2 regions of the Bradyrhizobium sp. CB82 genome follow, and region 1 is predicted to be linked to the other one. Evidence: predicted binding sites of a transcription regulator. Region 1 holds the regulator's gene; the other holds the start of a gene.
The links. The regulator LexA, encoded in region 1, represses DNA repair genes until DNA is damaged. The targets are predictions, from matches to a motif close to TGTTCNNNNTGTGTTCNG.

Region 2: QA640_RS03845 (ATP-dependent Clp protease adaptor ClpS) is a predicted target of LexA. The motif match lies at 2,630-2,647, and genes of this name have one in related genera.

What each region holds. Positions count from the first base shown of each region.
Region 1 covers NZ_CP121650.1:5,144,813-5,149,025, forward strand. Annotated here, with positions in the region: gene glp (gephyrin-like molybdotransferase Glp) at 241-1,452, shown strand; gene lexA (transcriptional repressor LexA) at 1,628-2,326, shown strand; gene QA640_RS25070 (hypothetical protein) at 2,929-3,366, shown strand; partial or broken gene QA640_RS25075 (ComEC/Rec2 family competence protein) at 3,375-4,213, opposite strand, start outside.
Region 2 covers NZ_CP121650.1:823,249-827,461, reverse strand. Annotated here, with positions in the region: gene QA640_RS03855 (HlyD family secretion protein) at 1-992, shown strand, start outside; gene QA640_RS03850 (MDR family MFS transporter) at 1,054-2,553, shown strand; gene QA640_RS03845 (ATP-dependent Clp protease adaptor ClpS) at 2,680-4,213, shown strand, end outside.

The DNA.
Region 1 (4,213 bases):
ACCCACGAGTTGGTCCAGTCGCCACCTTGCGCCCGTATGGTCTCGACTTCCCCCCGGCCGCGCGCCATCGATCCCGGCATCCCCCGTCGCGGTGCCTCGCTCTCCCTCCCCGCGCTACACCGTCGAAACGACAAGCCCATCACTTCCGCCCCGTCTGCCTGTCTTTTGCTTCGACGCCTGCACTCGGCTAGAACGCTGAGCCCGACCGGGATGTTGATTTTCCATGCAGGAGTTTTGTCCGTGGCCCTGATGCCGGTGTCTGATGCGCTCGCGGCAGTGCTGGCGGGCGTCGAGCCCGTGGCGGAGGAGATGGTCGCACTGGAAGCCGCCTACCATCGCGTGCTGGCGCGCGATGTGGCGGCGCGGCGCACGCAGCCGCCGCAGGCGATGTCGGCAATGGACGGCTATGCGGTGCGCGCGGCCGATGCGGCGACGGTGGACGCAGAGCTCACCGTGATCGGCGAGGTCGCGGCCGGTCGACCGTTCACCGGCGTGGTGGGCGCGGGTGAAGCAGTGCGGATCTTCACCGGCGGCGTGGTCCCCGATGGCGCCGATGCGGTGGTGATCCAGGAAGACACGGTCGCCGACGACAGGCGCGTCACGATCAAGGAGGCCGCGATCGTTGGTCGGCACATCCGTCCGGCCGGCGTCGATTTCCACGAGGGCGAGGTGCTTCTGAGGACAGGAGCCCGGCTCACCGAACGAGACCTGTCGCTGGCGGCCGGCATGAACCACCCGGCGCTTGCCGTCCGCCGCCGGCCCAAGGTCGCGATCCTCGCGACCGGCGACGAGCTGGTGATGCCGGGTTCGACGCCCGGCGCGGGCCAGATCGTCTTTTCCAACGGCTACGCCCTGCATGCACTGGCGCGGGCCGAGGGTGCCGAAACGATCGATCTCGGCATTGCCGCCGATACCGTTGCGGCGACCACGGCCGGCATCCGCCGGGGCCGCGAGAGCGGCGCCGACATCCTGATCACGACCGGCGGGGCTTCGGTCGGCGACCACGATCTGGTCAGGCCGGCGCTTCAGGCCGAAGGCTTCGAGATGGCGTTCTGGAAGATTGCGATGCGGCCGGGCAAGCCGATGATGCACGGCCACCTCGGCGCGATGCGGGTGATCGGCCTGCCCGGCAATCCGGTCTCGTCTTATGTCTGCGGCTTCCTGTTCATGGTGCCATTGATTCGCGCGCTTGCAGGCCGCTCTGGCGTCCATCACCGCCGCGAGCGCGCCGTGCTTGGGTGCGACGTCGGGCCTAACGACGTCCGCGAGGACTATCTGCGCGCCCGGCTCGAGGAGCGCGAGGACGGCACGCTGGTGGCCCTTCCCGTCAACCACCAGGACTCCTCGCTGCTTGCGAATCTTGCTGCCGCACAAGCACTTCTCGTGCGCGCACCGTTCGCGCCGAAGGCCGAGGCAGGCACACCTTGCGAGGTGTTGCGGCTGCCCTTGTAAGGGCGATCTGATTCGCGCATGACGCGAACTTCGCTGCGTTCACCCAAAATTAAGTGGTTGCGGAACACATATCGAACATATAGTGTCCGTTCATGATTTGTTTCGAGCATCTAGCGGCTTCTGCTGAATCCGACGTCTCGGAATCGAACGACGTCAACCGGGGGACTTGGTCGAGATGTTAACGCGCAAACAATACGAGCTTCTGCGGTTCATCAGTGAGCGCCTCAAGGAAAGCGGCGTGCCGCCCTCCTTCGACGAAATGAAGGACGCGCTGGATCTGCGCTCGAAGTCGGGCATCCACCGCCTGATCACCGCGCTCGAAGAGCGCGGCTTCATCCGTCGTCTGCCCAATCGCGCGCGCGCCATCGAGGTCATCAAGCTGCCCGAGCTTCAGGCGGCAGGCGCCGGCCGCCGCGGCTTCACGCCGAGCGTCATCGAGGGCAATCTCGGCAAGGTGCGGGGCCCAAGCGCTCCCGCCGACGAGGGCGAGCGTCCGGTCGCCGTGCCCGTGATGGGACGGATCGCGGCCGGTACGCCGATCGAGGCATTGCAAACCCGTAGCCACACCATCAGCGTCCCTCCGGACATGCTCGGCTCGGGCGAGCACTACGCGCTCGAAGTGCGCGGCGATTCGATGGTCGATGCTGGCATCCTGGATGGCGACATGGCGCTGATCCAGCGCAACGAGACCGCCGATACCGGCGACATCGTGGTGGCGCTGATCGACGACGAGGAGGCAACGCTCAAGCGCTTTCGCCGCCGCGGTGCGTCGATCGCGCTGGAGCCCGCCAACACCGCCTATGAGGTGCGCATCCTGCCGCCGAACCGGGTGAAGATTCAGGGCAAACTGATCGGGCTGTACCGGAAGTATTGATTGCCCTCGTCCGGCAGATTGCCGGTCATCGCGCGGCGCCGCGGGGCGGACGGATTGTCCGCTCCGGGTGGATAGCATTTTCGCTTCCTCCGATTATCCCCACACCCTGCGCAGAGCCACATCCTCGAGCGCTGCAGGCGCGAAAGCGCTTTGCACAATGCAGAGGACAAAGCCATGCGACAGATGATTTTCAGCGTGATCTCGGCAGCGCCTTGATCGCGGGATCGGCTTCCGCGAGCGACGCAGCGCAGCACCACCATGCCGTCCGCAAGACGGAGCACGCGGCAAGCGCGCCATTCCGCAATTGCAGCAATGCGATCGCACCTGCCGCGCCGGCGAGGTGGCCCCCTACGGGGTACTCGGCTCCTGCCGGCCAGTGATAAAAGCTCGGATGTGTGAATGGTGTAAACCAAGATAGAGTCGCAGCGAGAGGCTTTGTTCCTCGTTCGCCGGGAAAGATCAGGAAAGATAATGTGATCGGGCGGCGCGCAGACGGGCCGCAGATTTGCCCACAAACGCGATACACTCGAAGGCTTCCACTCTGATAGAGGCCTGCGCCTCCGGGGGGCGCGGACCTGCTATCTCGCATGAGGAGCACTCCGATGTGTGACTACAGCCTACATGCCGTTGCGACCCGCCCCGCTCAAGTCGGCGAGACGATCGTCACGACAACTTTCCGCGGCACCTCGACGCGTGGATTTGCGTCGGAGCGTGATCTCTCGGTTGCCGTCTGCCTCCTGCCCGGCACCGAGCTCGCCTTCGCCGACAACGTCCGCTACGACAATCGCTGGATCTGGACGCGCACCGTCAACTCCCGCGTCGGCAAGTTCGGCAAGGTCGATCCGCACATTCCTGATCGTCATCATGATGCGATCGAATTCCCCGACGGCAACTACGTGCTGGTGACGCAACTCGTCGAAGGCCAGCGTGCCACCGTTCTGCAATTGCCGGTGACGCAGCCGCTCGGCGAGAAGACAGAGCAGCCGGCCGTCGAGCAGCACACGACCACGACGACCCCGACACGTCTGCCGATCGGCTGACGCGTCTTTTAATCCTCGGCCTGCAGGTCGGCCTCCGACGGCGTAGCGTCCTTGCTGTGTAACGTGGCCGGCCGCGGTGCGAGGCTGAGCTCGAAATCGCTATCGCCGGCCCCGGCCGGCGACCAGGGGCGGTTTGCGCCCCTTGCTTTTGCCGTTTGCAGCGTGAACCCGTCGCCGCTCCGCGACAGCGCGAGGGCGCCCTGCGTCTTCAGACGCTCGCGATCCACGACCATCGCCGCGCAATCTGGCGCGGACGGTTTCACCGTCACCACCAGCGCTGCCCGGCCGCAATCATCCGCTAGCGCATCGACGCGCAGCGAGAGCGCGACCAGGCGACCATCGGCGAGCGGCGTTACGCAGCCGGCCTCGTCGCATGAGACGCCGTGGGCGAGCGAGGTATCGGTCGCGCTGCGCGGATCGGCATCGGCGGCAAGCCACTCCTTGAGGAGGAAATTGTCCTTGCCGGTCCGGATCAGGTGCAGCCGGCCGTCCTTGCCGCGCACCGCGACGCTGTGGCCATCGCCTGCGATCAGGATGTCGGGCTGGCGCATATGCAGCGCCCAGCCAAGCGCGAGCGCCAGCACGATGACGCCGGTCCAGCGCAGCGGCGTCCGCAACAGGCCCATCACGATGAGGCCGATGCTGGCGGCAATCAACGGTCCGGTACCGAATGCCGCGACGCGGCCGACTGCGCCCGGCAAGGCCGCCACCCAACGCGCGACTGCGATCATCCAGTCGATGCCGATCCCCATCAACCACCAGAACACGCCGTCGAGTCCGAACGGCGCCGCGATCAAGCCCAACAGGCCGGCGGGCATCACCAGCGCAGAGACCACCGGCATCGCCG
Region 2 (4,213 bases), 4.3 Mb from region 1:
GCGGCTACCTCATCGAGGTGCTCGCGCAGGATAACGAGCACGTGAAGGCGGGCCAGGTGCTGGCCCGGATCGATGACCGCGACTTCAAGGTCGCACTCGACCAGGCGAGGGCCGATGTCGCCGCCGCGAACGCGACGGTTGCGAGCAAGCAGGCCCAGCTTGAGATCCAGGAGGCGGTGATCGCGGCGGCGAAGGCGACACTGGATGTCGACAACGCCGCCAAGACGTTCGCGAGCCAGGAGAACAAGCGCTACACGGATCTTGCCTCGACCGGCTTTGGCAGCGTGCAGAACGCGCAGCAGGCGCAGGCGCGAGATGCCGGCGCGGATGCAGCGATCCAACGCGACACCGCGAACCTCATCTCCGCGCGCAAGCAAACCGGCCTGCTCAAGGCCGAGCTCGCGCAGGCCGAGGCCGCCGCGGCGCGCGCAGGCGCGCTGCAACGACAGGCCGAGCTCAATCTCGGCTACACCGCGATCACGGCTCCGATCGACGGCGTGGTCGGTAATCGCACCTTGCGGACCGGCCAATTTGTCCAGGCCGGAACGCAGCTGATGTCGCTGGTGCCTTCATCCGGCGCCTACGTCATTGCGAATTTCAAGGAAACCCAGCTCACCAACGTACATGCGGGCCAAGAGGTCGAGATCGAGGTCGATACCTTCCCGGGCAGGCTCGTGCACGGTCACGTCGATTCCATCGCACCGGCAAGCGGCCAGGAATTCGCGCTGCTGCCGCCCGACAACGCCACCGGCAATTTCACCAAGGTGGTGCAGCGCATCCCGGTCAAGATCGCGCTGGATGCCGAGAGCACGCCGTTGATCGCGCTGCGGCCGGGAATGTCCGTCATTCCCAGGATTGCGACGCGCTCCAGCGCGCCGGCCACGCTAGCTACGACTGCACCCAAGGCAAAGCAGACCTCAGGAGGGTCGCGCCATGTCCAACAGCCTCTCAATCCCCGCGCCCACACGCTCGATTCCGGCCGCGACGCCTGATCGCGTCATCGCCGATCCGAACCGCGCCAGCGCCACGATCTGGATCGCCGTCTTCGCGGCGATGATCGGCGCCTTCATGGCGATCCTGAACATCCAGATCACCAACGCCTCGCTGCTCAACATCGAGGGCGGCATCGGCACTGGCGTCGACAACGGCTCGTGGATATCGACGTCCTATCTGATCGGCGAGATCATCGTCATCCCGCTCACCGACTATTTGTCGCGCGTGTTCTCGTTCCGTAACATCATCTTGAGCTTCGCGACGCTGTTTGCGGCATTCTCCGTCGCCTGCGCCTTCACCCACGACCTGCCCTCGATGATCGCGATGCGCGGCTTGCAGGGCTTCTTCGGCGGCGTGCTGATCCCGATGGCCTTCACGCTCGTCTTCACCAGGCTGCCCAAGGGCCAGCAGCCGATTGGGCTGGCGATGTTTTCGCTCGCGGTGACATTTGCGCCCGCGATCGGCCCGACCATCGGCGGCTATCTCACCGAGAACTACGGCTGGCAGACCATCTTCTTCGTCAACGTCGTGCCGACGGCTGTCATGGTCACCACGCTGTTCTTCACGCTGGAGCGCCAGCCGCTTCAGCTCACCCTGCTGCGCGAAGGTGACTGGTTCGGCATCGTGACCATGGCGATCGGCCTCGCATCCCTCCAGGCAGTGCTCGAGGAGGGCAACAAGGACGACTGGTTCGGCTCGCCCTTCATCGTGCGGCTTGCCGTTATCGCCGCGATCAGTCTTTCACTATTCATCTGGATCGAGCTGGTCGTGGAGAAACCGCTCTTGCGCTTGCGGCTGCTCACGCAATGGAATTTCGGCGTCGGTACGATCGCCGCGGTCTTCCTCGGCTTCGCCCTGTTCGGCTCGGTCTACCTGTTGCCCGCCTATCTCGGCCAGGTCCAGGGCTACAATGCCGAGCAGATCGGCAACGTGCTGGCCTGGACCGGCCTGCCACAGCTTCTCCTGATCCCCTTGGTGCCGAAACTGATGCAGCGGTTCGACGCCCGCCATATCGCCGTGGTCGGCCTGCTCCTCTTCGCGACGAGCTCCTTCATGAATATCGAGATGTCGCTCGACTATTCAGGCGACCAGCTCATGCTTCCCAATATCGTGCGTGCGGTGGGGCAAGCGCTCACGCTGGCGCCGCTCTCCGCGCTGAGCCTCGGCAGCGTCGCGCCGCAGGATGCTGCCGCTGCCTCCGGCATCTCCAACATGATGCGCAACCTCGGCGGCGCGATCGGCACCGCGGTACTCGCAACCATCGTCACCAAGCGCGAGCAATTTCATTCCAACATCATCGGCCAATCCGTCACGCTCGGCCGCGAAGAGGTTCGTGGCCGCATCGCGCAGCTCACGAACTATTTCATGGGCCACGGGGTGCCCGACCCGAACGCCGCGCACGAGCAGGCCGTCATCGCGGTTGGCAAGCTGGTCAAGCGCCAGGCGCTGGTGATGGGCTTTTCCGACACTTTTGCCGTGATCGGCGTGGTGCTGGTGCTGGCCGCGATCGCAGTCCTGCTGACGCATCGCGTGAAGGCAGCGGGCGGGCCGGCGCATTAGGCGCCAGCCAATTGGTCGGCAACGGCGTTGATCCATTTTTTTGGTGGCCGTCACGCTTGACGGCCGCTCGTTTTTGTGTTCTTACTTTGTTCCATTCAAGTATAGGTTGTAGTGAGAGTTATTTTCATGATGAGTGATATGCACGGCGATAGCGGCCCGGCCCAGCTCGTGATCCACGACGACGAAGATACGCCGGAAGAATTTGTGATCGAGTTGCTACGCCGGGTTTTCGGCAAGTCGGAACGCGACGCGGTCGCGCTGATGACCCGGATTGAGCGGGAGCAACGAGTCGGTTGCGGCCCCTACCCGCGATCCGTCGCCGATGCACTGCTGAAATCCGCGCTCCAGCACATTCAGTTTGCAGGTCATGGCCTGAGGATCACGCTCGAGCCGGTCAAGACAATTTGCGAGCTTTGCGGCAAGCCCGAGGCGCAGACCGACGTGCGGCTCGGAAGCCGTACGATCTGGCTGTGCAGCGACTGCATGCGCGCGGCGGGCAACACCGGCAATGAACCGGAAAAGGAGTTCGAGCATGCCTGCGAGGTTCTGGATTGGCATTTTGCCGGCGTTCCACGCAGCAAGCTCGTGACCACGGTCCGCCAGTTTCCGGGACACATGCGCGCAGACGTCCAGGCGGCCATCGACCGGCTGTTCGCCTCCGCCCTCCGGCTGTTCGGCATCAACGACGAGCAACGCTACGAGACGCTGTCGATTGCACGGCTTCTGCGTGACGGTCGCCATGCGCAGGCGATTGCGCCGCTCCAGTATTTCGATGTCGACGTTGGCGAGAAGAGTCCGGTCAAGTGCCTCGACAACGGGCTGTGGCTGTGCGTGCAGGGCGATCTCCGCTACGCGGTGCTGCTCTGCGCGCATCGCGAATACAGCCGTGAGCCCGGAATCCGGATCGAAATCGCCGTGCCCTCGGGCGCTGCGGGCGTGGTCCTGGTCCAGCGATGCTTCGGCGAGCTGGAGCAGGCCGTGCAGGCCGCGCGCACCTATCGTGGCAAGATCCTCTCGCTCGACGCCGATAGCGACTATCGCGGCCGCTCGCGCGGCATCACCGTACACCGCCTGCCGCCGGTGGCACGCGACGAGGTGATCCTGCCGGAGCAGACCTTGCGGCTGCTTGACCGCAACGTCCTGAGATTCGTCGGCACCCGCGATCATTTGCGCCGGCTCAGCCAGTCGACGCGCAAGGGCATCTTGCTGTACGGCCCGCCGGGCACAGGCAAGACGCATACGATCCGCTATCTCGCGACGCATTTGCCCGGGCATACGACGCTGATCATCACCGCCGAGCAAATGGGCCTTCTCGGCGCCTATATGAGCCTGGCGCGGCTTCTCCAGCCGTCGATGGTGGTGATCGAGGATGTCGATCTCATCGCCCGCGATCGCCACGACATGGGGCCGTGCGAGGAGACTCTGCTAAACAAACTGCTCAATGAGATGGACGGGCTGAAGGAGGATGCGGACATCCTGTTCGTCCTGACCACGAACCGGCCGGAGGACCTCGAAGGTGCACTCGCCGGCCGACCCGGCCGGATCGATCAGGCCATCGAAGTGCCTCTTCCCGACGAGATCGGCCGCAGCAAGCTGGTTCGGCTCTACGGCAAGGGACTACCGCTCGATGACGTGATCGTCACCGAGGCGGCGCGCCGCA